3 regions of the Streptomyces sp. NPDC091282 genome follow, and region 2 is predicted to be linked to each of the others. Evidence: riboswitches for the same ligand, from Rfam matches in the RefSeq annotation. Region 2 holds a riboswitch; each other region holds the start of a gene.
The links. Region 2 has a riboswitch for thiamine pyrophosphate ahead of ACIQOE_RS37520 (thiamine ABC transporter substrate binding subunit). Riboswitches for the same ligand answer to the same signal wherever they lie in the genome.

Region 1 (3,903 bases), on a different contig from region 2:
CGTGCAGTTCCCAGACGGCCGAGGTCTGGGTCACCGTCACGTCGTCCAGGACACCGAGGGAGCCGATGATGACGCCGGCCAGGAGCAGACCGCTCATGTCGATCGACGGGTACAGGCCGTGGATCAGGCCGGTGTTGTCATCGGTGTTGCCGGTGAGCGCCGCCCAGTCGATGAACTCCGAACCGAGGACGCCGATCAGGCACAGCGACACCAGTGTGCCGAGGACCGCCACCGAGGTCCGGGCCGACAGGCCGTGGCACATGTACAGCGCGATCAGCATGATCGCGCTCGACCCGACCACCGCCACCAGCAGCGGATTCGAGCCCTGCAGGATCGCCGGGAGGATGAACAGGGTGAGCACCATGAAGCTGACGGCGAGCGCGACGAGGGCCATCACACCGCGCAGCCGGCCCACCACGACGACGGCGAGCGCGAAGATCCCGGCCAGCAGCGCCATCGGGAACTTCCGGTTCACGTCGGTGACCGAGTACTGCAGATCCCTGGGCGCCGAGGGCTCGTAGGCGACCACGACCTTCTCGCCCTCGTGCAACTGCCGCGACTGGTCGGGCTGCACGATCTCGGTGAACGTGCGGCCCGTGTCCTTTCCGGTACCGACCCGGACCGTTGCCTTCTTGCAGGTGCCGTCCTCCGGCTTCGCCGAGTCGCCCTCGCCGGTGGAGGTGTCCCCGGCCGAGCCTCCCCCGGAGGCGTTGACGGACTTGCAGCTGACCGAGATGACCTTCGTCACCGTGGCCTGCTGGGTCTGGCGGTCGAAGCCGACGCCGGTGCGTTCGTGCGGCGGAGCGCCACCGGGCCACAGCACCGCGAGGCCGACCACGACCGCGGCGGTGAAGGGGATGAGGATCGCCGCGATGACCTTGCGCAGGTGCTTGGAGACCGGCGTGGCGGGTCCATGGCTGTGGCTGTGCGAGTGACCGTGTCCGCCGCCTGCCCCGGAACCGCCCTGACCGGAGCCCTGACCCGGCGGGTGGCCGTGGGAGTGGCCGTCGTCGTGACTGTGGGCGTGCCCCTGGTCGTGCACGCCGTCCCGTCCGTGGCCCTGCGTGTGCGTGCCACCCGGTCCGTGGCCGGGTCCGTCACCGGCACCATGGCCCCCGTGGCCGGTTCCCCCGCCCTGCCCGGCGCCGTTGCCACGCCTCGGGTCGGGGGGCGGATAGGGGTGCTGCTGTGTCGTGGTCACCGCCAGATCATCGCAAGAACGACAGGGGCCCTCTGTTCACCGCGCCCGAATTGACGCTAGCGTGGAGGCACCTTTGCACACGCGGGAGCTCGGAGCACCGGGCTGAGAGGGCGCTGACCTCCGTATTCGCGATGTTTCACGTGGAACGAGTGATGTTTCACAGGAAACGCCGCCCGACGGAAGCCGCTGCGTCGACCGCCGAACCTGTTACCGGGTAATGCCGGCGTAGGGAGTAGGTCTCATGACCAACAAGGACGTACGCACGCCTGCCTCCAGTCAGGACGAATCGCCCGTTCCGGGTGAACCGTCCACGGAGGCCGGGAAGTCCATCGGCTGGCACAAGGGGTATGTCGAGGGTTCGCGCCCCGACCTCCGGGTGCCGGTCCGTCAGGTGCATCTCACCAACGGGCAGTCGGTCACGCTCTACGACACCTCCGGCCCGTACACCGATCCGCTCGTCGGGACCGACGTCCGCAGGGGCCTGCCGCCGCTGCGGGAGAACTGGATCATCGCCCGCGGGGACACCGCGGAGTACGCCGGGCGCCCCGTCCGCCCCGAGGACGACGGGATCAAGCACACCGCTCCGCGTGGCGGGCTGCGCAACCTGGACGCGGTCTTCCCGGGCCGTCCGCGCCAGCCGCGCCGCGGCCGGGACGGTGAGGCGGTCACGCAACTGGCCTACGCCCGCCGGGGCGAGGTCACCCCGGAGATGGAGTACGTGGCCATCCGGGAGAACGTCTCCCCCGAGGTCGTCCGTGAGGAGATCGCGGCGGGGCGGGCCGTGCTGCCGGCCAACGTCAACCACCCGGAGATCGAGCCGATGATCATCGGTAAGCGGTTCCTGGTGAAGGTCAACGCCAACATCGGCAACTCCGCGGTGACCTCCTCCATCGAGGAGGAGGTGGAGAAGATGACCTGGGCGACCCGCTGGGGCGCCGACACGGTCATGGACCTCTCCACCGGCCGCAACATCCACACCACCCGCGAGTGGGTACTGCGCAACTCCCCCGTCCCCATCGGCACCGTGCCGCTGTATCAGGCACTGGAGAAGGTCGACGGCCGGGCCGAGGAGCTGACCTGGGAGATCTACAAAGACACGGTGATCGAACAGGCCGAGCAGGGCGTGGACTACATGACCGTCCACGCGGGCGTACGGCTGCCGTACGTGCCGCTCACCGCCAACCGCAAGACCGGCATCGTCTCGCGCGGCGGTTCGATCATGGCGGCCTGGTGCCTCGCGCACCACAAGGAATCGTTCCTGTACGAGAACTTCGAGGAACTCTGCGAGATCCTCGCCGCCTACGACGTCACGTACTCACTGGGCGACGGCCTGCGCCCCGGCTCCATCGCCGACGCCAACGACGAGGCCCAGTTCGCGGAGCTGCGCACGCTCGGGGAACTCAACCGGATCGCCAGGCGTTTCGACGTACAGACGATGATCGAGGGCCCGGGCCATGTCCCGATGCACAAGATCAAGGAGAACATCGACCTTCAGCAGGAGATCTGCGATGAAGCTCCGTTCTATACGCTCGGCCCGCTGACCACGGACGTCGCGCCCGCGTACGACCACATCACCTCCGGCATCGGTGCCGCGATGATCGCCTGGTGGGGCACGGCGATGCTCTGCTACGTCACGCCCAAGGAGCACCTGGGCCTGCCCAACCGGGACGACGTCAAGACCGGCGTGATCACCTACAAGATCGCCGCCCACGCGGCCGACCTCGCCAAGGGCCACCCGGGCGCGCAGGAATGGGACGACGCGCTGTCCGACGCCCGCTTCGAGTTCCGGTGGGAGGACCAGTTCAACCTCGCCCTGGACCCGGACACGGCCCGCGAGTTCCACGACGAGACGCTCCCGGCGGAGCCCGCCAAGACGGCGCACTTCTGCTCGATGTGCGGACCGAAGTTCTGCTCGATGAAGATCTCCCAGGACATCCGCCGCGAGCACGGCGGAAGCCGGGGTGAGATCGAGGAGGGCATGGCCCAGAAGTCCAAGGAGTTCGCGGCGAGCGGGAACCGGGTGTATCTGCCCATCGCCGACTGACATCCGGGCGGTGCTCGGGGTCGGCCGATCCGGGCACCGCCTGTCCTACCGCTCGTCCACAGCGCCCCGGCCGTTGTCACATGCCGCGCCTATGGTTCCTCGAAACGGCGGGAGCAGGATCGGCGCAGCTCGGGAGGCATGATGGGCGATGGTGAGCAGACGGTGAAGGTGTCCTTCGCGCAAGGATGGGACCTCGCCTCCCGGACCGTGGTCCACCCGCTCTCGCGCTCAGAGGCCGAGGCACGGGACCGTGCGGGGCAGCCCTACGTCATGGTCCACCGGCTGGAGGGCCGCACCTCACCGGTCGAGGTGCACCTGGTGGCCTGGGGCGATTCTCACGTGGGCGCATGGGTGTACGACGATCAGGGTCGGCGAACCATGGAGGTCGACTGGCGCCTGCTCGAACCCGGGCGTCTGTTTCTGCGCCACGTCGGGCAATGGCGCTATGACACCGAGGGGCAGGCCGAGTTCGCCCCCGAAGCCGGACGTAGCTACGTGGATCTCTTTCCGGATGGCAAGGGGAGCAGGGTGAGCCGGCCGAAGGGGGACAGCGGACCGTCGCACCACACGCCCGCGAACATCCCCGAAGAGGAGCGGTGGCATGCGCGGGAGGCGTTCGGCGTACGCGGGGTCGGGCAGCTGCTCCTGTCGCAGCCGT
Region 2 (3,903 bases):
TTCGACGCGACCTACGACGAAGACGGCCCGGGAGAACCGGATGACGTCGCCGCGGTGCGTGCCGTCCTCCCGCTGATCTACGAGGCGGCGCGACCGTACCTTTTCGATGCGGACCTCCTGATCCGGGAAGCCGCGGTGCACGCGGCCGCGACGACTCTCGTCGTGCCCGAGCTGGCCGTACACATCCCAGAGTTCGTGCCGCTGGTACGCAGCACGCTGAGCACCAGCGAGTACCGGGGACACCGATACCTTGCCAAGCGGTGCCTCGTGACCTGGGGTGTGGAGCCCGGCCCCCTGCCCGACTCGCTGATCTCAGGTCCCGAAGACGGCTACTCCGACGACCCGCCGTTCTGAAACCGGTGATCGGCGGGACAGCCCCACCTGAGGAGTACGGCCGGTTGTCCGACGTCGAGGTTCTCGGTGATCGCCCGGCGCACAATCGCAGTATGACCGACCTCGTCGAAGCGGCCTGGCGCAAGATCCTTGCAACCGCAGCGCAGCACACCGGGCCAGGGGATTCCCCGCTCCTGGGGCCGTTCACAGAGATGGTCCGAGTCGCCCACGCCGAGCCGCAGCTCCGCTGACGACAGTCGTAGCCGGCCACAGCCGCAGGTCACCCAAGTGGATCTGCGACACTGGTACCACCATGCCCAAGCCCGGAGAACTCACCTTTGTCGCGCCGCGCGGAGCCAAGAAGCCGCCGCGGCATCTCGCCGATCTCACGCCCGCCGAGCGCAAGGACGCGGTGGCGGAGATCGGGGAGAAGCCGTTTCGAGCCAAGCAGCTCGCGCAGCACTACTTCGCGCGGTACGCGCACGACCCCGAGCAGTGGACGGACATCCCGGCCGGCTCCCGGGACCGGCTGCGGGAGGCGCTGCTCCCCGAGCTGATGACCGTCGTCCGGCATCTGTCGACCGACGAGGGGACCACGCGCAAGACGCTGTGGCGGCTGTTCGACGGCACGCTCGTGGAGTCCGTGCTGATGCGCTACCCGGACCGGGTGACGATGTGCATCAGCTCGCAGGCCGGGTGCGGGATGAACTGCCCGTTCTGCGCGACCGGGCAGGCGGGTCTGGACCGGAACCTGTCCACCGCGGAGATCGTCCACCAGATCGTGGACGGGATGCGGGCGCTGCGGGACGGGGACGTGCCTGGTGGTCCGGCGCGGCTCTCCAACATCGTGTTCATGGGCATGGGCGAGCCCCTGGCCAACTACAAGCGGGTCGTCACCGCCATCCGGGCGCTGACCGACCCGGCTCCGGACGGTCTGGGCCTCTCGCAGCGCGGGATCACCGTGTCCACGGTCGGGCTCGTGCCGGCGATCCACCGGTTCGCCGACGAGGGCCTCAAGTGCCGGCTGGCGATCTCCCTGCACGCGCCCGACGACGAGCTGCGCGACACCCTCGTCCCCGTGAACACCCGGTGGAAGGTGCGCGAGGTCCTGGACGCCGGGTTCGAGTACGTCGAGAAGAGCGGGCGGCGGCTGTCGATCGAGTACGCCCTCATCCGTGACATCAACGACCAGGCGTGGCGCGGGGACCGGCTGGGCCGCCTGCTCAGGGGCAAGCCCGTGCACGTCAACCTCATCCCGCTGAACCCGACGCCGGGTTCGAAGTGGACGGCCTCGCGGCCCGAGGACGAGAAGGCCTTCGTCGAGGCGATCGCCGCGCACGGTGTGCCCGTCACCGTCCGGGACACCCGTGGCCAGGAGATCGACGGAGCGTGCGGTCAGCTGGCGGCGACCGAGCGGTAGGATCTGGGCACATCTTCATATTCCGACAGGGGAGCGCCACAGCGCTGAGAGTGCGGCAATCGGGCCGCAGACCCTCTGAACCTCGCCCAGGTCATTCTGGGTAGGAAGTTCGGTCATCACTCAAGCTGTTGTGCCCTGCCCGGGTGGTTCCACCGGGTGGGGCCGCGTCTCTTCCTGGTCCACCCCAGGAGGAAAACACCAGTGCACACCAAGACCTTCGTGTCCGCGGCCGTCGGGCTCGGTCTGCTCACGCTGTCCGCGTGCGGGTCGTCCGCGGGCGACCCGGCCGACTCCAAGACCGTCACCTTGGTCAGCCACGACTCGTGGGCCGTCTCCAAGAACGTGCTCAAGGACTTCGAGAAGCAGTCCGGCTACAAGGTGCGCGTCCTCAAGGACGGCGACGCCGGCCAGGCCGTCAACAAGGCGATCCTCACCAAGGACCACCCGCAGGGCGACGTCTTCTTCGGCGTCGACAACACCCTGCTGTCCAGGGCCCTCGACAACGGCCTCTTCCAGCCGTACGCCGCCAAGGGCCTCGACCGGGTCGGCACCGCCTACCAGCTCGACGCCGCCAAGCACCGGGTGACGCCCGTCGACTACGGCGACATCTGCGTCAACTACGACAAGGCCTACTTCAGCGAGCACAAGCTGGCCCCGCCCACCTCCTTCGCCGACCTGGTCAAGCCGCAGTACAAGAACCTCCTCGTCACCGAGAACGCGGCCACCTCCTCGCCGGGACTCGGCTTCCTGCTCGGCAGCGCCGCCCGGTACGGCGACGACGGCTGGCAGACCTACTGGAAGCAGCTCAAGGCCAACGGCGTGAAGGTCGTCGACGGCTGGGAGCAGGCCTACAACGAGGAGTTCTCCGGTTCGGCCGGCGGCCGCAAGGCCAAGGGCGACCGGCCGCTCGTCGTGTCCTACGCCTCCTCGCCGCCCGCCGAGGTCATCTACGCCGACCCGAAGCCGAGCACCGCGCCCACCGGCGTCGCGGCCGGCACCTGCTTCCGCCAGATCGAGTTCGCCGGGCTGCTGAGCAACGCCTCGAACACCAAGGGCGGCAAGGCGTTCCTCGACTTCCTGGTCTCCAAGGAGTTCCAGGAGGACATGCCGCTGAACATGTTCGTGTACCCGGTGGCCGAGGGCGCGGGCGTGCCCGCCGAGTTCACGAAGTACGGTCCGGCCGCGAAGGCCCCCGAGACCATGGCGCCCAACAGGATCGCCGCCGACCGTGACCAGTGGGTCAAGTCGTGGACCTCGCTCGTACTCAAGTGACCGGCACGCGCGGCGGCGCGGCGCGGCTCGGCCTGATGGCCGTGCCCGTCGCGTTCTTCGCCGTCTTCTTCGCCTGGCCGGTCGCGGCGATCGTCACCCGCGGCCTGAAGGCCGACGGCGGCTGGCGGTTCGGGCGGATCGCCGACGTCGTCGGCCAGCCCGACATCCGGCACGTCCTGTGGTTCACCACCTGGCAGGCGCTCGCCTCCACCGGCCTCACCCTGCTGGCCGCGCTGCCCGCCGCCTACGTCTTCGCCCGCCTGGACTTCCCGGGCAAGCAGGTGCTGCGGGCCGTGGTGACGGTGCCCTTCGTCCTGCCGACGGTGGTGGTCGGCACGGCGTTCCTGGCCCTGGTCGGCCGCGGCGGACTCCTGGACGAGCTGTGGGGCGTACGGCTGGACACCACCGTGTGGGCCATCCTGATCGCGCACGTCTTCTTCAACTACGCGGTCGTCGTACGGACCGTGGGCGGGCTGTGGGCGCAACTGGACCCGCGTCAGGAGGAGGCCGCGCGGATGCTCGGCGTCTCGCCGTTCGGCGCCTGGCGCAAGGTGACCCTGCCCGCGCTGGCGCCCGCCGTGGCCGCCGCCGCGCTGATGGTCTTCCTGTTCACCTTCACCTCCTTCGGCGTGGTGCAGATCCTCGGCGGACCGGCCTTCTCCACCCTCGAAGTGGAGATCTACCGGCAGACCTCGGAGATCTTCGACCTCGCCACGGCCGCCGTCCTGACGATCGTGCAGTTCGTGGCGGTCGGCGCGATCCTCGCCGTGCACGCGTGGACGGTACGGCGGCGGGAGAGCGCGCTGCGTCTGGTGGACCCGGCGGTGACGGCCCGCAGGCCGCGCGGCGCCGGGCAGTGGGCACTGCTCGGCGGGGTC
Region 3 (3,903 bases), on a different contig from region 2:
CCCAACCGGACTCGGGGGATTCGTCCGGGATTGTCGGTCCCGTGTCCGGATACTGGACATGTTTCCGGACGGCCGGGCCGGGCCGCTACGCCGACCGCAGCCGCTTCGCGAACTCGGCCGCGGCGGCGCCCGGGTCCTTCGCCTCGGTGAGCGCGCGGACCACGACCACCCGGCGGGCGCCCGCGTCCAGCACCTGGTCCAGGTTGCCCAGGTCGATGCCGCCGATGGCGAACCAGGGGCGGTCCGTGTCCAGGGCGGCGGTGTACCGCACCAGGTCGAGGCCGGGCGCGTGGCGGCCGGGCTTGGTGGGGGTGGGCCAGCAGGGACCGGTGCAGAAGTAGTCCACGCCGTCCTGGACGGCGGCCGCCGCGGCCTCGGCGGCGGCGTGCGTGGAGCGGCCGATCAGGACGTCGGGGCCGAGGACCGCCCGGGCGGCGGGCACCGGCAGGTCCCCCTGGCCGAGGTGGAGCACGTCGGCGCCGGCCGCGTGGGCGACGTCCGCGCGGTCGTTGACCGCGAGCAGCCTGCCGTGCCGGGCGCAGGCGTCGGCGAAAACGGCGAGGTGGTCCAGCTCCTCGGCGGCCTCCATGCCCTTGTCGCGCAGCTGCACGATGTCGACACCGCCCGCCAGCACCGCGTCCAGGAACGCGGCGAGGTCGCCCTGCTCCTTACGGGCGTCGGTGCACAGGTAGAGCCGGGCGTCGGCCAGCCGGGCGCGGGCGGTGTCGGTCATGCGGTGTCCCCCGTGGTGTCGGTACTGCCTGCCTCAGACGGCGAGCGCCTGGGCGCGGCGCTTCACCTCCGTGCCACGATTCTCGCTGAGTGCCTGCGCGGGGGTGCCGGGCAGGGTCTCGTCGGGCGTGAAAAGCCACTCCAGCATCTCTTCGTCCGTGAAGCCGTCGTCCCGCAGCAGCGTCAGGGTCCCGGACAGGCCCTTGACCACCTTGTCCCCGTCGATGAAGGCGGCGGGGACGTGCAGCGCCCGGTTCTCACCACGGCGGACGGCGATGAGCTGGCCCTCCTTGACCAGCTGCCGCACGCGCACCACATCGATGCCGAGCATCTCTGCGATGTCGGGGACGGTGAGCCAGGCGGGGACGAGAGCATCGGTCTTTGCGTCAATCTCGGTCACGGGGTCAAGGGTAGGCGTTTCGGCGGGCGGGGTGCGATCGGTGGTCGCCCGGACGCGGCGGCGCCGTGCATCGGCGCGCCGCTCCTCCCCCGCCGCCCCTAGACCGGTTCCGCGGTCGCGTTCTTCAGAGGGCGGGCCGGGTCGGCCAGCGCCTCGGCGTCCATCCGGCGTCCCGCCTCGATCAGGCGGCGGCCCTGCGCCAGGTCGCGCGGACGGCCCACCGCCAGCAGGGCGACCAGGCGGTCCTCGCGCAGCCAGCAGACGCTCCAGGACGGGCCCGCCGGATCGCCGCGCCACACCAGCCGGTCGGCCGCCGCGTGGTGCCCGGCGTACTGCACGAAGCGGCCGAACTGCTCCGACCAGAAGTACGGCACCGGGTCGTAGACCGCGTCGGACTCGCCGAGGATGTTGGCGGCCACCGTGCGCGGGCCCTGCAGGGCGTTGTCCCAGTGGTGGACCAGCAGGCGCTCGCCGTAGCGGCCGGACGGGAAGGAGGCGCAGTCGCCGACCGCGTAGACGTCCGGGACGCCGGTGCGCAGCCGGTCGTCGGCGAGCACGTCGCCGTGCCGGCCCAGGCCGATGCCGGAGCCGGCCAGCCAGGCGGTCGCGGGACGGGCGCCGATGCCGACCACGACGGCGCCCGCGGGCACCCGCGAGCCGTCGTCGAGCACCACGGCGCCGGGTTCGACGCGTGCCACGCGCGTGTGCGTGCGCAGGTCGGCCCCGCTGTCGGCGTACCAGGCGGCCATCGGCGCGGCCACCTCGGCCGGGAGCGCTCCCGCGAGCGGGCGGTCGGCGGCCTCCACGACGGTCACCGCGCAGCCCGCCTCGCGGGCCGCGGTGGCGAACTCGGCGCCGATCCAGCCCGCGCCGACCACCACGATGTCGTGCTGCCGGGCGAGCACGGGCCGCAGCCGCTCGGCGTCGTCCAGGGTGCGCAGCAGGTGGACGCCGGGCACGCCCTCGGTGCCGGGCAGCGTGACCGGTTCGGCGCCGGTGGCGAGCACCAGGACGTCGTACGGCACCGGGCCTGCCTCGGTGTCCAGCTCGCGGTCGGCGAGGCGCACGCCGAGCGCGTCGCGGCCCAGCGCCAGCTCGATGCCGAGCGTCTCGAAGTCCACCTCGAAGGCGGAGCCCTCCGCCTTGCCGAGCAGCACCGCCTTGGAGAGCGGCGGCCGGTCGTAGGGCTGGTGCGGCTCGGCGCCGATCAGGGTCACCGTGCCGGTGAAGCCCTGTTCGCGCAGGGCCACGGCGGTCTGCACGCCGGCCATGCCCGCGCCGACGACGACCACGCGCCGCGTCTGTGACGTGCTCCGTCGCTGCGTCTGCTCGCTCACGTGATCACCATAGACACGAACGATAGACAACTGACAAAGAGTCAGTCAGCGGGCGTGCTGAGTGACCTGTTCCACACCGCCCGGGCAGGCCGTCTTACGGGGGCGCGGCGGCGCGGGCTAGGGTGGCCGGGAAGCACACGCGGGAGCCCGGACGCACCGGGCTGAGAGGGAGGCTGGCGGCCTCCGACCGTACGAACCTGATCCGGGTCATGCCGGCGAAGGGAGGGGCTGGACGCCCATGTCCGCACATACGTCCGACGTCCTCGTCATCGGGGGCGGCATCATCGGCCTGGTCACGGCCTGGCGGTCCGCGCAGCGCGGGCTCGCCACCGCTGTCGCCGACCCCGAACCCGGCGGCGGGGCCGCGCAGGTGGCGGCGGGGATGCTGGCCGCGGTCACCGAACTGCACCACGGCGAGCAGACCCTGCTCGGGCTCAACCTGGCCTCCGCCCGCCGCTATCCCGGCTTCGCCGCCGAACTCACCGAGCTGACCGGCCACGACCTCGGCTACCGGCGCTGCGGCACGCTCGCGGTCGCGCTGGACGCCGACGACCGCGCGCACCTGCGCGACCTGCACGCCCTCCAGCAGCGGTCGGGGCTGGACTCGGCCTGGCTGTCCGGACGGGAGTGCCGGCGCCTGGAGCCGATGCTGGCGCCGGGTGTGCGCGGCGGGCTGCGGGTGGACGGCGACCACCAGATCGACCCGCGCCGGCTGGCGGCCGCGCTGGTGACCGCGTGCGAGCGGGCCGGGGTGGTCTTCCACCGCGACTGGGCCGAGCGCCTGGAGGTGGTGCGGGAGCGGGCCACCGGCGCCGTCACCCGCGCGGGGCAACGGCTGGCCGCGGACCGGGTGGTGCTCGCCGGCGGCAGCCTGAGCGGGCGGCTGGCGGGCGTGCCCGAGGACGTGCTGCCGCCGGTGCGGCCGGTGAAGGGGCAGGTGCTGCGGCTGACGGTGCCCGCCCGGTACGCGCCGTTCCTCAGCCGGACCGTGCGGGCCGTGGTGCGCGGCGGCCACCTGTACCTGGTGCCCCGGGAGAACGGCGAGCTGGTCGTCGGCGCGACCAGCGAGGAGCTGGGCTGGGACACCACGGTCACCGCGGGCGGCGTGTACGAGCTGCTGCGCGACGCCCACGAGCTGGTGCCCGGCATCACCGAGCTGCCGCTGACCGAGACCCGGGCCGGGCTGCGCCCCGGCTCCCCCGACAACGCGCCGCTGCTCGGGCCGACCCGCCTGGACGGGCTGCTGCTGGCCACCGGGCACCACCGCAACGGGGTGCTGCTCACGCCCGTCACGGGAGACGTGATGGCGGAGCTGCTGACCGGCGGGGAGCCGCCGGAAGAGGCCCGCCCGTTCACGCCGAAGCGTTTCGGCCCCGTCCCCGGCGCACTCCTGGAGCAGACCGCATGAACATCTCCGTCAACGGGGAGCGCCGG

Region 1: it holds a riboswitch for thiamine pyrophosphate, as region 2 does, so the genes downstream of both, thiC (phosphomethylpyrimidine synthase ThiC) here and ACIQOE_RS37520 (thiamine ABC transporter substrate binding subunit) in region 2, are expected to answer to the same signal.
Region 3: it holds a riboswitch for thiamine pyrophosphate, as region 2 does, so the genes downstream of both, thiO (glycine oxidase ThiO) here and ACIQOE_RS37520 (thiamine ABC transporter substrate binding subunit) in region 2, are expected to answer to the same signal.

Annotation. Positions count from the first base shown of each region.
Region 1 covers NZ_JBIVUX010000005.1:286,755-290,657, reverse strand. The annotation lists gene ACIQOE_RS24715 (YibE/F family protein) at 1-1,201, opposite strand, end outside; TPP riboswitch at 1,273-1,450, shown strand; gene thiC (phosphomethylpyrimidine synthase ThiC) at 1,443-3,245, shown strand; gene ACIQOE_RS24705 (DUF4241 domain-containing protein) at 3,384-3,903, shown strand, end outside.
Region 2 covers NZ_JBIVUX010000011.1:213,978-217,880, forward strand. The annotation lists gene ACIQOE_RS37510 (hypothetical protein) at 1-354, shown strand, start outside; gene rlmN (23S rRNA (adenine(2503)-C(2))-methyltransferase RlmN) at 647-1,753, shown strand; TPP riboswitch at 1,771-1,878, shown strand; gene ACIQOE_RS37520 (thiamine ABC transporter substrate binding subunit) at 1,955-3,025, shown strand; gene ACIQOE_RS37525 (iron ABC transporter permease) at 3,061-3,903, shown strand, end outside.
Region 3 covers NZ_JBIVUX010000001.1:373,213-377,115, forward strand. The annotation lists gene thiE (thiamine phosphate synthase) at 86-733, opposite strand; gene ACIQOE_RS01750 (Rv2175c family DNA-binding protein) at 767-1,132, opposite strand; gene ACIQOE_RS01755 (FAD-dependent oxidoreductase) at 1,231-2,469, opposite strand; TPP riboswitch at 2,599-2,710, shown strand; gene thiO (glycine oxidase ThiO) at 2,708-3,877, shown strand; gene thiS (sulfur carrier protein ThiS) at 3,874-3,903, shown strand, end outside.